3 regions of the Mesorhizobium sp. NZP2077 genome follow, and region 3 is predicted to be linked to each of the others. Evidence: riboswitches for the same ligand, from Rfam matches in the RefSeq annotation. Region 3 holds a riboswitch; each other region holds the start of a gene.
The links. Region 3 has a riboswitch for thiamine pyrophosphate ahead of HGP13_RS15910 (YkoF family thiamine/hydroxymethylpyrimidine-binding protein). Riboswitches for the same ligand answer to the same signal wherever they lie in the genome.

Region 1 (5,123 bases), on a different replicon from region 3:
TGTAGGGGAATACCGCAAAACCGTCGTCGCACAGAATGCGGGCGGCTTCGACCAGGCCGAACACATCCGGCTGCAGCGTGTCGTGGTTGCCGATCACTTCGAGCTTGATCCAGCTCGTACCGAAGACTTCGCGCGCCATCTTTGCGGTGGTGACCGCTTCCTTGACGGAGTGGCAGCCGGCAGTGTTGGGCAGGATGCTCGTGCCGAGCGAGCGGATCAGCGACCAGAATTTTTCGCCGGCCCTGCCGCCCGCCATCTCGCGGCGCAACGAGACGGTCACCACCGAGGTGCCCGACGCCTTGACCGCGTTTGAAAGGACGGACGGCGAAGGATATTGAGCCGTGCCGAGAAGCAGGCGGGAGGGAAGCGTCGTTCCGAGAAGCTCGAACATGGCTAGCCTCCTTGCATCGGCGAGAGGATTTCGATCCGGTCGCCGTCGCTCAACTGAAACTCCACCCGCCTGGCTTTGTGCACGAGGTCGCTGTTGACGGCAGTTGCGAGCCAGTCGCCCTCATAGTCGAGCGTGGCAAGCAGCGTCGCAAGCGTGGTGGCGGCGCTCTCAAGCGCTTCGCCGTTGACGGTCAGTTTCATGACCAAGCTCCCTTGGTTTGTCGTGTTTGAAGACCAGCTCGGCTGCAAGGCACGCCATGGCGGGCGCGAGAAGAAAGCCATGGCGATAAAGCCCGTTGATCGCGACGCTATTTCCGCGCGCTTCGACACGCGGCAGGTTGTCTGAAAAGGCCGGGCGAACACCAACGCCGGTCTCGACGATGCCGGCCTCGCCGAAGGCCGGATGGAGCGCGCAGGCCGCGCCCAGAAGCTCCATCATCGAACGGACCGTGACCGGTCCAGCGCTGTCGCTCTCGATCGTCGTCGCGCCAATCATGAAACGGTGATCGGCACGTGGCACCGCGTAGAGCGGAAAGCGCGGATGAAGGAGCCGCACGGGGCGCGACAGCGCGATATCAGGCGTGTGCAGGATCATCATCTCGCCGCGCACGCCGCGCAACCTTTCATCGTCCGCTGCAATTCCGGTGCAGTCGATCTCTTGATCGAATCCGGGGAGCTGCCGCGCGTCCGTGGCGAAGCTGAAATCGACACCCATCGCGACAAGCTTGCCGTGAAGTGCCGCCATCGCCCGGCGCGGGTCGAGATGCGCCTCGCCGGGGAAGAACAGCCCGCGCCGGAAACGCCCGGCGAGGTCAGGTTCGAGCCGCGCGATTTCCGCCTCATCGACCCAGCGATGGCCCGAGGTGCGGCCGGCGAAGCGGTCCAGTTCGCCGGCGTCACGCGGTGCCGCCACAACCAGCGTTCCGGCCCGCGTTACCTGACCGGGCAGCACTGTCTCCCACCAGTCGGCGGCGCCGCGTCCGAGGTCGAGCACCGGCTGCTCGGCGCTCTCGCGCTCGCACCATGGCGCCAGCATGCCGCCGGCAAACCACGATGCGTTGCTGCCGAGACCAGTCCCGATTTCGGCGACAGTGACCGCCGCGCCGTGTCTGGCCAACTCGAAGGCCGCCGTGAGGCCGGCGACGCCGGCCCCTTTGACCAGCACCCTCATGACGGCCCTGGTCCTTTGGGCGCAGTGTCGCTCACCGGCATGTAGAGATTGCCGCCATCGCGATATTTTTCCGCCATTGCCGCCATCCCTTCCTTCTGCGCTTCGGCACGGATGTCGTGGGAGATGCGCATCGAGCAGAATTTCGGCCCGCACATGGAGCAGAAATGCGCCAGTTTGTGCGCCTCCTTCGGCAAGGTCTCGTCATGGAACGAGCGCGCCGTTTCGGGGTCGAGCGACAGGTTGAACTGATCTTCCCAACGGAACTCGAAGCGCGCGCGGGAAAGGGCATCATCCCTGACTTTCGCCGCCGGATGGCCCTTGGCAAGATCCGCTGCATGCGCGGCTATCTTGTAGGTGATCACGCCAATCTTGACGTCGTTGCGGTCCGGCAGGCCGAGATGTTCCTTCGGCGTCACATAGCAAAGCATGGCGGTGCCGAACCAGCCGATCATGGCGGCGCCGATGCCTGATGTGATATGGTCGTAGCCCGGCGCTATGTCCGTCGTCAGCGGCCCCAGCGTATAGAACGGCGCCTCGCCACAGACAGCGAGCTGCTTGTCCATGTTCTGCTTGATCTTGTGCATGGGGACGTGGCCAGGCCCTTCGATCATCACCTGGCAGTCCTTGGCCCAGGCGATCTTCGTCAGTTCGCCAAGCGTTTCCAGTTCGGCGAATTGCGCGGCGTCGTTGGCATCGGCGATCGAGCCGGGGCGAAGGCCGTCGCCGAGCGAGAACGAGACGTCATAGGCGCGGCAGATGTCGCAGATCTCCTCGAAATGCTCGTAGAGGAAGCTCTCCCTGTGATGATGCAGGCACCACTTCGCCATGATCGAGCCGCCTCGGCTGACGATGCCGGTAACCCGCTCCACCGTGAGCGGGATGTAATGCAGCCTGACGCCGGCATGGATGGTGAAATAGTCGACACCCTGTTCGGCCTGCTCGATCAGCGTGTCGCGATAGACTTCCCAAGTCAGATCCTCGGCGATGCCTCCGACCTTTTCGAGCGCCTGATAGAGCGGCACGGTGCCGATCGGCACCGGTGAATTGCGCACGATCCATTCCCTGATGTTGTGGATGTTGCGACCGGTCGACAGGTCCATCACCGTGTCGGCGCCCCAGCGGATCGCCCACACCATCTTTTCGACTTCCTCGGCCATCGAGGAGGTGACGGCGGAATTGCCGATATTGGCATTGATCTTCACCAGGAAATTGCGGCCGATGATCATCGGCTCGCTCTCGGGATGATTGATGTTGGCGGGGATGATCGCGCGCCCGCGCGCCACCTCGTCGCGCACGAATTCCGGCGTGACGAAATCCGGAAGCTCCGCGCCGAAGGCTTCGCCGTCGCGGTGCAGCTTGCCGTGCAGGATCTCGCGGCCGAGGTTCTCGCGGATGGCGACGAACTCCATTTCGGGCGTGATGATGCCGGCGCGGGCATAGGCAAGCTGGGTCACCGCCTTGCCGGCCTTGCCCTTGAACGGGCGGTTGCGAACGGGGAATTCCGGCGTCAGACGCTCGCCCACGGCGAAGCCGTTGTCTTCCGGCCTGACATGGCGGCCGTCATAAGCTTCGACATCGCCTCGCGCTGCAATCCATTCGTGCCGAAGCCGCGCCAGGCCTTTGTCGATGCTCGTTTCGACCGTCTGATCGGTGTATGGGCCAGATGGATCGTAGACCGTCACGGGTGGTTCGCCCGCCGTCGGATGGACGGAGATTTCGCGCATCGGCACCCTGATCTGTGGATGGAGGACGCCGGATTTGTGGATTTTTCGTGAGGCAGGCAGCGGTCCCGTTGAAACCGCTGGGGTCAAGGCATTCATTTGAGGCTCCTTTGCTCATTGCATTGGAGACCCAGTTCTGTGCCGGAAGGATGAAAAGACGCTTCGGCCGACCTGCTCGAGACAGGTCTTCGGGCATAGACTCCCGCAAAGCGCTTGCACCGTCCCTACGCCAGTATGAACTGGATCAGGTTCAACGGGTCACTGCGCCGCGAAAGCCAGCAGTATCTCAGCCCCTTGTCGGGACCCCCCTGGTGAATGCATCAAGTTGAACGGGCCGGCGCCGCTTTGTCAAGCGCCTTCGGACACGCTGGAGTCGGCGGGTTGATCAAACGCGGATGGAAACCTCGTGGATCGGGGCCCACGCGCGGGAGACCAGGGCAGGAATGGCCAAAGCCTTCTGCGGACCCGCAAGAAACGAGAAAGGTGTATTGGCCCTGTGCGTCGAGATCAACGAATAGCTGAGGCGCTCGGTCCGATGATCTGCCAGAGCATCGAAACAGGACCGGCGTAAAACGCCAGACGTGCCGGCGTGTCGTCAGCGCTATCCACCCATTCCCTGAGGCGCGGACGGGGAGATCGGGCGAAAGCGAAATTGAAAAGCGGACCGCCATCGCGGACCATGCTGTTTGCCACCGCATATACGCCGCCGATCACCTGCTCGGCGGCGCGTCAACGAGCGGATCCAGTGGGCGGCACACTGTTCAAACCGCCGGACGCGGGGTTCCGTTTATCTGCCCGGCGGGCCGGCTTGTTCCCCCGTCGGAACAGTGGCCTTGAGGGACGGCTGGCAAGATTGAAGCGAAGTGTCCGTCGTTTCCCTTGGACGGCTGGCTATGTCGAGAGCTACACGCGAAAGCGCAGTGAGCTCGCAGGCAGATGGCGTCAGTGGCGACACACACGGGCAAGTGGGGGGCTGATGCCCGACCGCCATCCGAGCCTCAATCCTCATACCGCCAGCGTTGATGTTTGCACTCTCGTCACAACTTGAGCGAGGAAAGCGCGAACAAAATCGTGGCCTGAGTCAATTGCTTCAGATGCCGCCCATGCAGAGGTACTTCATCTCAAGATAGTCCTCGAGCCCATGGCGGGAACCCTCGCGCCCTATGCCTGACTGCTTCACGCCGCCAAAGGGCGCGGCTTCGGAGGACATGCGCCCGGTGTTGATACCCACCATCCCATATTCCAGGGCCTCGGCCACGCGCCAGACACGCTTCAGGTTGGAGGCATAAAAGTAGGCGGCGAGGCCGTAGATCGTGTCATTGGCCTCGTGAACGACCTGTTCGGCGTCGTCGAAGTTGATGATTGCAGCCAACGGTCCGAATGTTTCTTCTTGCGCGACTGTCATCTCGCTGGAAATACCGGTGAGGACCGTTGGTTGAAAAAACGTGCCCCTCGTGCCGATACGATTGCCGCCGCATCGAACAATACCGCCTTTTTCGACGGCGTCGGCGATATGGGATTCGATCTTGGCCAGAGCATGCTGATCAATCAGTGGCCCGATGGCAACCGCGGGATCGAAACCGTCACCAACCTGAAGTTGGCGAACCCGCTGCACGAATTTGTCGACGAATTCATCGTGAACGCCAGATTGGACATAAAGGCGATTTGCCGAAACACAGGTCTGGCCGGCATTGCGGAATTTCGCCTGGATCGCACCGTCGACCGCGGCATCGACATCGGCATCGTCGAAGACGATGAAAGGCGCGTTCCCTCCTAGCTCGAGGCTGACCTTCTTGATCTGGTCCGAGCATTGGCGCATCAGCAGCCGCCCGACCTCGGTC
Region 2 (5,123 bases), 1.9 Mb from region 3:
GCCCATCGCCCCGTCAGACATTGCGGACCTTTTCCCTTCCCAGCCAGTCCGCTGCCAGCACCAAGGCGAGGCAGACCAGGCCAAGCAACAGCGCCAGGCCGGCGGCGTCCTCGGTGCGGTAGCTGCCCATGCGCGAAAGCAGAAGGTAGGGCAAGGTCTGCACGGAATCACTGCCGAACAACGCGATGACGCCGAGATCGCCGAGCGACAGCGCCATGGCGAAGGCGAAGGCGGTGGCGAGCGGACGCCGCGATGATGGCCAGTCGACCAGCCGCAGCCTGGCCCAACCGGAGATACCCAGCTGCGCGCATAGCCGTTCATGACGCTCGCTCGCCGCGTCATAGGCGGGGCGGACGGCGCGCAGCGCGAACGGCATCGCCATGACGGCATTGACGGTGACGACCATGACCGGGGCGACGGCGAAGACGTCGCCGCCATGGCGCAGCAACAGGAACCAGCCGGCGCCGATGACGATCGGTGGCACGACCAGGACAAAGCCGGCGCCGGTATCGGTGACATGCTCAAGCAGTGTCTTTGGGCCGGTGCCGCGGCCCAGCGCCAGCGCCCGGCGGGCCATGGTCAGGGCCAGCGACAGCATCACCGAAAGCAGCGCCGACAGGAAGGCGAGCACGACGCTGGTCAGCGTCGCCTGCCGCACGGTCGCTTCGCCGGCGAGCCGGCCGAGATCGGCACCCAATCCGGCGATCACCGTGGCTGCCATCGGTCCGACAACGAACAGCAACGCCAGCACGATGAGCCCGGCGTTCAGCGACGCTTCGGTCCCGTTGACGGAGAGATAGCGGCGCGGCGCCACTGGCAGGTTGCTGTCGCCAACGACATTGGCGCCAAGCCGCGTCAGCGCCAGCACCACCAGCAAGGTCAAGGCGATCTGCAGCAATGTCAGCGTCACCGCACGCGCGGGATCGAAGTCGAATCGAAGCGCCTGATAGATGCCGACCTCCAGCGTCGTCGCGGCCGGTCCGCCGCCGAGTGTCAGCACGATGGTGAAGGAGGTGATGCAGAGCATGAAGACCAGCCCGGCGATCCCGGGCAGAGCGGCGCGCAGCATCGGCCATTCGATCAGCCGGAACGCCGCTCGCGCCCCCATGCCGAGCTGGCTCGCCAGCCGCCATTGGTCCGCGGGAATTGTCTGCAGCGCCTCGAGGAACAGCCGGACGCTGAGCGGCAGGTTGAAGAAGACGTGGGCGACCAGAATGCCGGACAGGCCGTAAATGCCTGGCCACCCCGGGCCGCCAACGGCGCTGAACAAGCCGGCAAAATAGCCGGCGCGGCCATAAAGTGCCAGGATGCCAAGCGCCGCGACGATCGCCGGCAGCGCCAGCGGCACGGCGAAGAGCTGCAGGATGAAGGCGCGGCCAAAGAAGCGCGGATGCCGCGACAGAGCACGCGCAACGAATAGTGCCGGGCCGACCGAAAGCAGCGTCGAAATGATCGCTTGCCAGAGCGTGAAGCGCACGACGCGCAGGAGATAGGGATCGAAGGCTGCCCAGGCGCCCGAAAGGTCGTGGGCGCCTTCGACAAGCAGCCCGGCAAACGCGCCGCCGATCAACAGGGTGATCGCGGCAAGCGCCACGATGCCGGCGCCGACACGAGGATCCGTGGGATGTGCCGGCGCCATCGCGTTGCCTACTTGCTCATCACCGCCAGCCATTCATCCACCCAGGCCTTGCGGTTGGCGGCAACCTCCTCGGGGCTGAACAGCAGCGTCTTGGTCGGCTTGACCAGCTTGTCGAAGGCCGGGTTGAGCGGCTTGTCGGTCTTGCCTGCCGGGAACATCCAGTTGGTCTCCGGGATGGCGTCCTGGAATTTCGGCCCGGTCATGAAGGCCATGAACTTTTCCGCCAGCGGGTTCTTCGCGCCGGTCGTGGTGATGCCGGCGACCTCGATCTGCAGATATTCGCCTTCTTCAAAGGAAGCCGCCTGGTAGCGCTCGGTGTTCTCGGCGACCATGTGATAGGCTGGCGAGGTCGTGTAGGACAGCACCATCGGCGCCTCGCCCTTGGTGAACAGGCCGTAGGCCTCGCTCCAGCCCGGCGTCACGGTCAGCACTTTTGTCTTCAGATTGGCCCAGGCTTCCGGCGCCTTGTCGCCATAGACCGACTTGATCCACAAGAGCAAGCCGAGGCCGGGTGTCGAGGTGCGCGGATCCTGGATGACGATCTTGTCGTCGGCACTGCCTTCGACCAGATCCTTAAGGCTCTTGGGCGGCGTCTTCAGCTTCTGCGTGTCATAGACGACAGCGAAATAGCCGTAGTCGAAGGGAACAAAAGTGTCGTCGGTCCAGCCGCCCGGCACGTTGACATCGCTCACCGCGCCATGCGGGGCAAACAGGCCAGAGGCCTTCGCATCGGCAGTAAGATTGGTGTCGAGGCCGAGCACGATATCGGCCTTTGTCGATGCGCCTTCGAGCTTGACGCGGTTGAGCAGCGCCACGCCATCGGCGACCGAGACAAACTCGACGTCGCAGCCGCATTCGGCCTCGAATTCCTTCTTCACCACCGGGCCGGGACCCCAGTCGGCGGTGAAGCTCTCATAAGTGTAGACAGTGAGCTTGTCCTTGGCCAAGGCCGGCCCGGACAGCGCCACGACCATGGCTGAGACAAGAGCGTATAAAAGCGTGCGCATCGGCGCCTCCTTCGTTCGAATTGAAAGGAATTGAGGCGTCGGACTGTCCGAAACGTCTAATCCCTCCGCCGGTACAAACCGGATCAGGTTCAGCGGGTTGGCGAGATTGCCTCTCAGCCGGTCCGCGAAGATCGCAGCCGGCACCCCGTTAGAGCGTTTCGACACATAGGCCCGGCCGAGGAACCGCGCAAGTGGCAGTTTGCCGGCCTTCCGTTTCCGCTGCCGGGCTGGTACAGGCCACCAGATATGAGCACATTCACCATCCTGCTTGGCGGCGATCTCATCCGCACGCCCCGGCTCGACCGCCAGGTCGAAGGCTCGCGCGTCATCGCCGCCGACGCCGGCATCGGCCATGCGCGGCTGCTCGGCCTTGTGCCTGAGCTGTGGGTGGGCGATTTCGATTCCGTGCCGGCCAATCTGCCGGACGATCTCGCCGCGGTGCCCCGCCAGACCTTTCCGGCGGAAAAGGACAAGACCGACGGCGAACTGGCGATCGCTGCAGCCCTCGACCGCGGCGCGACCCGCCTTGTGCTGGCAGGCGCTTTTGGCGGCAAGCGTGCCGACCACGCCTTCCTGCATCTGGCGCTCGCCCTGCGGCTGGCCGAGGCTGGAAGGGACGTGCTGCTGACCAGCGGCGCCCAGGAAGGCGTGCCCTTGCTGTTGGGAAAGGCCGGGTTCGACTATGCCGACGGCACGCTGTTTTCGATCCTCGGTTTTTCCGAGCTTGCCGGCTTGACCGTCTCCGGCGCCAAATGGCCGCTGAGCGAGGTCGAGGTGGCGTTCGGCTCGTCACTGACCATCTCCAACGAGGTCAAGTTCGACAAGACCGGGGGCCGCCTCGAAATCGCGCTCGGCCACGGCCGCGCACTGCTGCTCGCCCATCCCTATCCCTTGCCTGAAAGCTGACATGGCCCCGCCCCTTCTCAATCTCGACGGGATAAAACTGACCTTCGGCGGCACGCCGCTGCTCGATGGCGCAGCCTTGACGGCTTCGGCCGGTGACAAGATCGCGCTGGTCGGCCGCAACGGGTCGGGCAAGTCGACGCTGCTCAAGATCGCCGCCGGCCTGATCGAGCCGCAGGACGGCGAGGTCTTCCGCCAGCCTTCGGCGACCGTCCGCTATCTGCCGCAGATGCCCGACATGGAGGGTTTTGCCACTGTGCGCGCCTATGTCGAGGCAGGGCTGGGACCCGCCGACGATCCCTACCGCGCCAGCTATCTGATGGAGCATCTCGGCCTGTCCGGCGAAGAGCGGCCGGGCGATCTGTCGGGCGGCGAGGCGAGGCGCGCAGCGCTTGCTCGCGTCATGGCGCCGGAGCCGGACATTCTGCTTCTTGATGAGCCGACTAACCACCTCGATCTGTCGGTCATCGAATGGCTGGAAGAGGAACTCGTCCGCACCTCCTCTGCGCTTATCGTCATCTCGCACGACCGCCGCTTTCTCGAGCGCGTGTCGCGCGCCACCGTCTGGCTCGATCGCGGCCAGACCCGCAGGCTGGACAAGGGCTTTGGCCATTTCGAGGAATGGCGCGACCTGGTGCTGGAAGAAGAAGAGCGCGAGCAGCACAAGCTCGGCCGGCAGATCGTGCGCGAGGAGCACTGGTTGCGTTACGGCGTGACCGCGCGACGCAAGCGCAACATGCGCCGACTCGGCGAATTGCAGACCATGCGCAAGAATTTTCGCGGTCATCGCGGCGCCGAAGGCAACGCCACCATGGTGGCGAGCGACGCGGCCGAATCCGGCAAGCTGGTGATCGAAGCGAAAAACATCGAGAAAAGCTTTGGCGATCTCACTGTGGTCAAGGGCTTCTCGACCCGTATCCAGCGCGGCGACCGCGTCGGCCTCGTCGGACCGAACGGCGCCGGCAAGACCACGCTTTTGAAGATGCTGACCGGCGAGTTGGCGCCGGATGCCGGCTCGATCAGGCTCGGCACCAATCTGGAAATCGCCACGCTCGACCAGAAGCGCGAGGCGGTCGACCCGCAGGAAACTCTGGCGCAGTACCTGACCGACGGGCGCGGCGAAAACCTCGTCATCAATGGCGAGCAGCGCCATGTCGTCTCCTACATGAAGGACTTCCTGTTCAAGCCGGAGCAGGCACGCACCCCGGTGCGCGAGCTGTCCGGCGGCGAGCGGGCGCGGCTTATCCTGGCGCGTGTGCTGGCGCGGCCGGCGAACCTCCTGGTGCTCGATGAGCCGACCAACGATCTCGACATGGAGACGCTGGAACTGCTGCAGGAACTGGTCGCCGGTTTTGCCGGGACCGTCATCCTGGTCAGCCACGATCGTGACTTTCTCGACCGCACGGTAACCAGCCTGATCGCCCCGGACGGCGACGGGCGCTGGATCGAATATGCCGGTGGCTATTCCGACATGCTGGCGCAGCGCGGCGGCACAAGGCTCGACGACCGCAAGGCGCGCGCCAAGGCCGAAGCTGGCGACGGGTCGGCGCCAGGCAAGAGCGAGGCGGCAGCGC
Region 3 (5,123 bases):
CTGTGCCGGAAAATGCCGCTCGAAGCCGGCAAGCCCGAACTCGGCAAACAGCGGCGCGACGCGCGCCCGTGCCGCCTTGCGCCTGACGCCTTGCACTTCGAGCCCGAGCGTCGCGTTGTCGAGGATACGCCGCCACGGCATCAGGGCGTCGCGCTGCGGCATGAAGGCAAAATGCCTGCCATGGTCGTGGAGTGGCGCGCCGTCGAAAAACATCTCGCCCTCGCCATGCTCCGCACCCGTCAGAAGCTGGAACAGCGTCGACTTGCCGGCGCCCGAAGGCCCTAGGATCGAGACGAATTCGCCGGCACCGACGTTGAGCGAAATATCGGCGAGCACGTCGAGCACGCCAAACGCCTTGCGCACATGCCGCAATTCGAGCCGGCTCATCGCCCCGGCCCATTTTCTGCCGGCTGCCGGCCGACCCGCTCCCAAGGCATGGCGAGGCGCTGCAAAAGCACTGTCAGCCCAAACAGGATGAGCGTCAGCGCGGCGCTGACGCCGACCGCGGCCAGCACCAGATCGGGGCGGAAATTGTTCTTGGCGTTGAGCATGTAGATGCCCAGCCCTTTGGCCGCGCCGGCATATTCGGCGAAGATGGCGCCGACCACGGCATAGGTGATGGAGATCCTCAAGCCCGCGAAGAAATAGGGCAGCGCCGAAGGCAGCCGTGCCAGCACGAAGACGCGCCACCGCCCTGCCCCCATGGCGCGCAGCATTTGGCCGATCTCGACCTCGGTCGCCTCATACCCCTCGACCAGAGCCACCAGCATCGGAAAGAAGGTGACCAGCGCCACCAGCATGATCTTGGGGGTCAGCCCGAAGCCGAACCACAACACAACCAGCGGCGCGATCGCCACCAGCGGCAAGGTCTGGCTGACAATGAAGACTGGAAACAAAGCGCGCCGCAACGGCCGGAAAAAATCGACCAGCATCGACAGAACGAAGGCGGCGCTCAGCGAACAAGCAAAGCCGACCAGCGTGGCGCGGATGGTGGGAATGGCGTTGTAGATGAGCGCCTCATGATTGAGCATCGCCTGTTCGAAGACGCGTGACGGCGCCGGCAGGATCGTTGGTTTGATGCCGGAATAGGTGGCGTAGAGTTCCCACGCCACAAGGAGCAACCCGACCGAGATGACGGCGGGCACTGCCTTGGCAAGAGAACCCGCGAGCTGGCGCGGGCAGCTGGTTGACGATGAGACCACGAGAAGACAACCTTGACGGCGGCGTGTAGGAAACGCGTTCTGTTCAGACAGCAGACGGGCTGTTGGCCGAAATCGTGACATCAAGGGTTACGTGGCCGGCACCCGGCCCGAAGCGGCAGAAGGCCTCATTCAGCGCCGAAAAGATCGCGCCCGTATCGCCGCGCAGTTTGGTGCAGAAGTTCTTGGAGCGATCGTAGACGCCTGACTGTTTCAGGAAATCGATGCAGCCGTAGATCTCGTCCATGTGGTCGCCGGTGCCCATCACGTAGAGCGAGAACTGCGCCGCCGCCGGCTGGCCGGTGGCAGGGGCGTTGCGCACGGCGCTGATGGCGGCTTCCTTGCGTGGGCCGAGGGGCCCGGCAGGCCCGCCAAACGCGTCGGAGCGGCAGATCGGATCGTCCGGCTCGCCCGGGCAGCCGCGCGAAATGGCCGCCGACAGCACGCTATGCTTGCCGCTCAGCGCCGCCGCGACGAACAGGTCGCGCAAAGCCGGGAACAGCACCTCCGGCGGCCCGACCAGCAAGGTCGAGATGTCGTCGGTCTCGATCCTGAGCCTGTCCCGGTAGGGATCGAGCGCGCCGAGCGCGCCAAGGATGACGCCGACGAAATCGTCGGTCATGGGGTATAGGGAAATCTGTGCGCCTGAAAACATCGCCCGCCTCGCTCCGCTGGTATTACCCAGATCAGCTTCTAGGGTCTGTGGGCTTGCCGCCCCCGTCTCAGCCCCGACCGTACGGAGCACCCCTGTGGATGGGCGCGTTAAAGCACCATTCGAACGGTAGGGGAAGCCGTTTCTTCAGCGCACTGCGCCAGATGTTACGTCTGCCCATCTTCCGCCTTGCCGAAAACCCGGATTTCAGGGGACGGCTTTCTGACTCGAGGGCGCGCGAAGGTAGCATGCAATTTTACGAGCCGTTTGAGCAGGCGGCCATAGGTGAAGTACCGGACCCTGCCATCGGCAAGATCGAACTCCACGATCCCCCACCGCCGGACTGGCGCCTTGCCCGTCGGCGGGCCTAGCCGTCTGACCTGGAACGCCAGCCTGATCTTGTGCCCGGCGACATCGAGATAGATGCCAGGAACAGTGCCCAGCACATGCCACATCAGGGCAACATGCTCGACCGACATGTCAGGCGAAATCATTGTGTGGGCCGCCTCAAGCCGCGCCCAGACAAAATCGCCGGCCGGCTGCCGCATCCCCTTCAGGCTGCCTTTGCAATAGGCGGGCGCTACCTCGCTCACCAGCGCGCACATCGCGGTCGCCATGCTGTCGGTCAGGGCTTGCAGCGACACCCAGTCTGCTTCGGAAAACGGCACTTGCCCGAGAATGTCGCCATCATCGAAACCGGCAGACATCTTGTGCAGCGTCACACCACCATGAACGGCGTGCTGGCCGTCGACGGCCAGGCGATGGATAGGGTGCGGACCCCGATAATTGGGCAGCAACGCTGGATGAAGATTGAGCCCGCCCTTCGGGAAAGCACCAAGCAACTCCGCTGGAATGAGGGCCGCAAACGCAAAGCAGATCAACACATCGGCATTGACCTCCGACAATTGGCTGCCGAGTGTGCCCCAATCATAGGGCCGGCCAAATTCGATCACCCTTGCCGGCGTGTTGCCGATATAGCGTTTGAGCAGCAGTTTGCGCCTCAGCCTTCGGCGAAACTTGCTGGTGCTGAAATGTTTCTGGCGTTGCCGGGATCCCGGGACGACAATCGCACGGATGTGATGACCTGCTTCAAGCCATCCTGCCAGTAGCGGCCCGGTGTAAGGGGTTATGTCGAGTACGAATACGGCCGAAACCCGGCTAGAGCCGGTCTGCGGGCTCAACAGCGCCAGCCGTTCAAGGCGCACATCAAGCCGATCCCCATCGGCGGGCATTCAGACGGCAAGCCAGCCTCATCGGTTGGCCTGACCGGTTTGCAAAGTAAGTCCGTCGGTCAGGGAGCCTTGACAATTGAAGACGGCACCGTGGCGGTAACATCGGAAAGGCGGCCGCCTTTCACGAGAACTGGCTTCTCATAGACTTTCTTCATGCGTATCTCCTGAAGCAAATCAGCCTGCACAGTTGGCCAGCAACGCCGCCAACTGTCAATCACCAGGCGGCGGCTGACAGTTGGCATTCACGCGGTCACGGGAATTACGCCGCCCTGCTCCTCGAAAACGACCCCTAAACCTTATGACACGGCCTTTTCTCGAACCGGCAGCTTCCAGCCTGGCCTGACGAAATGGCAGGTGTAGCCGTTGGGATATTTCTCCAGATAGTCCTGGTGTTCGGGCTCGGCCTCCCAGAAGGCACCAACTGGCGCGACTTCGGTGACGACCTTGCCGGGCCACAGGCCGGAGGCATCGACGTCGGCGATGGTGTCTTCGGCGACGCGCTTCTGCTCGTCACTGGTATAGTAGATCGCCGAACGGTAGCTCATCCCGACATCGTTGCCCTGGCGGTTGCGCGTCGTCGGATCGTGGATCTGGAAAAAGCGCTCCAGCAACATCCGATAGCTGATCACCGCCGGATCGAAATTGATCTCGATGGCTTCGGCATGGGTGCCGTGGTTGCGGTAGGTGGCGTTGGGCACATCTCCACCGCTATAGCCGACACGGGTGGAGATGACGCCGTGATAACGCCGTATCAGATCCTGCATGCCCCAGAAACAGCCACCGGCCAGCACTGCGCGTTCGATCGAAGTCGCCATGTCACGTCTCCTCAAAAGGCAATCCCAGCAGTGTAGCGGTTTCCCGTGCGGAATTGCGCAGACAAAATTGGATTTCCCAATAGATGGGCATTCTCGTCTGCTTCGTCCAGTCGCATGGAACGAACGCGGCCATGCGCGAACGATATCACGACCCGGTCAGGGATAGAACCGCTTCAGCTGCGCGGATGCCGGGTCCGGCTGTCGGCGTCGATCGGCAGATACCGTGTGCCGGGCGGAATGGCGGCAAAACTGATTGGCACGGGCGGCGCCTTGCGCGACCAGTTGAAAAGAACGGTCTTGACCGGGAGGTTGCCCAGCCATGCCTGCAGTTGCGGCGGTACGCCATTCCCAGGCCAAACCATCAGCATGCCGTGCTCGCGCAACCGCTGCCTGGTGATCCAGGGCGCGAGCCGCATATCGAGTTCGGTGAAGATCGACGGCTTGTCATAAGCATTGAGGCCCGCCAGCATGGCCAGATCTGCATCACCACCGACGATGTCGAGCCGACCGGGTGCCGCCGCGTGCCAGACCGCCTCGGCCTCGTCCGAGATCGGCTGCGCCGGCCAGCAGACCGGTTCCATGTGCCCCCACACATTACAGGTCGTCCAACGCATGGCCGCGTAGGCGCCGGACATGCTGACGATGCAGATCAGCGCGCAGATCGCCAGCCTTCGCATCTCGATGGCGCCAAGCCGATGACCCACAAGGGCGAGCACCAGGACACCGACAAGATTGTACATCGGCGCGCCCCACGCCTCGCCGGTACCGGTGAACAGTGAAGCCACCATAATGAGGATCGCTGGTCCAAGCCCCATCCACGTGAGATAGACGAGCGTGCCGCGTTCGACAGGCTTATCCGGCGCGGGCGAGCGTCGCAGTAATCCGGATATCGCCAGCACCAGAAGAAAGCCGGAAAGGCCAGCCAGTTGGACGCCGATATAATAAAGGCGTGCGCGGTGCTCCATCACCCATTGGTCACGGTCGGCGAAATAGGTCAGCGGCAGGAAATCGATGCGGTAGAGCGCGATGGCCAGTGGCGAGGCAACCGCGAAAAAAACGGCGAGACCGAACCAGGGCCAAGGCGTCGCAAGGCGGCCGCGTGCACGCGCATCGGACAACAGCCAGAGAGCACCGAAGGCAAGCAGCAGGCCGGTGGAGAACTTGGCATAGAGGCCGACGCCCGACACCAGTCCGAGCGCCAGCCACCAGCCCGGCCCGCCACCGC

Region 1: linked by a shared signal. The riboswitch ahead of thiC (phosphomethylpyrimidine synthase ThiC) and the one ahead of HGP13_RS15910 (YkoF family thiamine/hydroxymethylpyrimidine-binding protein) in region 3 are both predicted to bind thiamine pyrophosphate.
Region 2: linked by a shared signal. The riboswitch ahead of thiB (thiamine ABC transporter substrate binding subunit) and the one ahead of HGP13_RS15910 (YkoF family thiamine/hydroxymethylpyrimidine-binding protein) in region 3 are both predicted to bind thiamine pyrophosphate.

Annotation. Positions count from the first base shown of each region.
Region 1 is NZ_CP051294.1:141,838-146,960, reverse strand. It holds gene HGP13_RS36570 (thiazole synthase) at 1-391, opposite strand, end outside; gene thiS (sulfur carrier protein ThiS) at 394-591, opposite strand; gene thiO (glycine oxidase ThiO) at 560-1,561, opposite strand; gene thiC (phosphomethylpyrimidine synthase ThiC) at 1,558-3,381, opposite strand; TPP riboswitch at 3,486-3,602, opposite strand; gene HGP13_RS36550 (NAD-dependent succinate-semialdehyde dehydrogenase) at 4,373-5,123, opposite strand, start outside.
Region 2 is NZ_CP051293.1:1,290,423-1,295,545, reverse strand. It holds gene thiQ (thiamine ABC transporter ATP-binding protein) at 1-21, opposite strand, end outside; gene thiP (thiamine/thiamine pyrophosphate ABC transporter permease) at 14-1,639, opposite strand; gene thiB (thiamine ABC transporter substrate binding subunit) at 1,648-2,646, opposite strand; TPP riboswitch at 2,690-2,804, opposite strand; gene HGP13_RS06305 (thiamine diphosphokinase) at 2,893-3,552, shown strand; gene HGP13_RS06300 (ABC-F family ATP-binding cassette domain-containing protein) at 3,554-5,123, shown strand, end outside.
Region 3 is NZ_CP051293.1:3,199,099-3,204,221, reverse strand. It holds gene HGP13_RS15920 (ABC transporter ATP-binding protein) at 1-387, opposite strand, end outside; gene HGP13_RS15915 (ABC transporter permease) at 384-1,202, opposite strand; gene HGP13_RS15910 (YkoF family thiamine/hydroxymethylpyrimidine-binding protein) at 1,246-1,854, opposite strand; TPP riboswitch at 1,845-1,958, opposite strand; gene HGP13_RS15905 (formyltransferase family protein) at 2,019-3,056, opposite strand; gene msrA (peptide-methionine (S)-S-oxide reductase MsrA) at 3,380-3,898, opposite strand; gene HGP13_RS15895 (glycosyltransferase family 39 protein) at 4,072-5,123, opposite strand, start outside.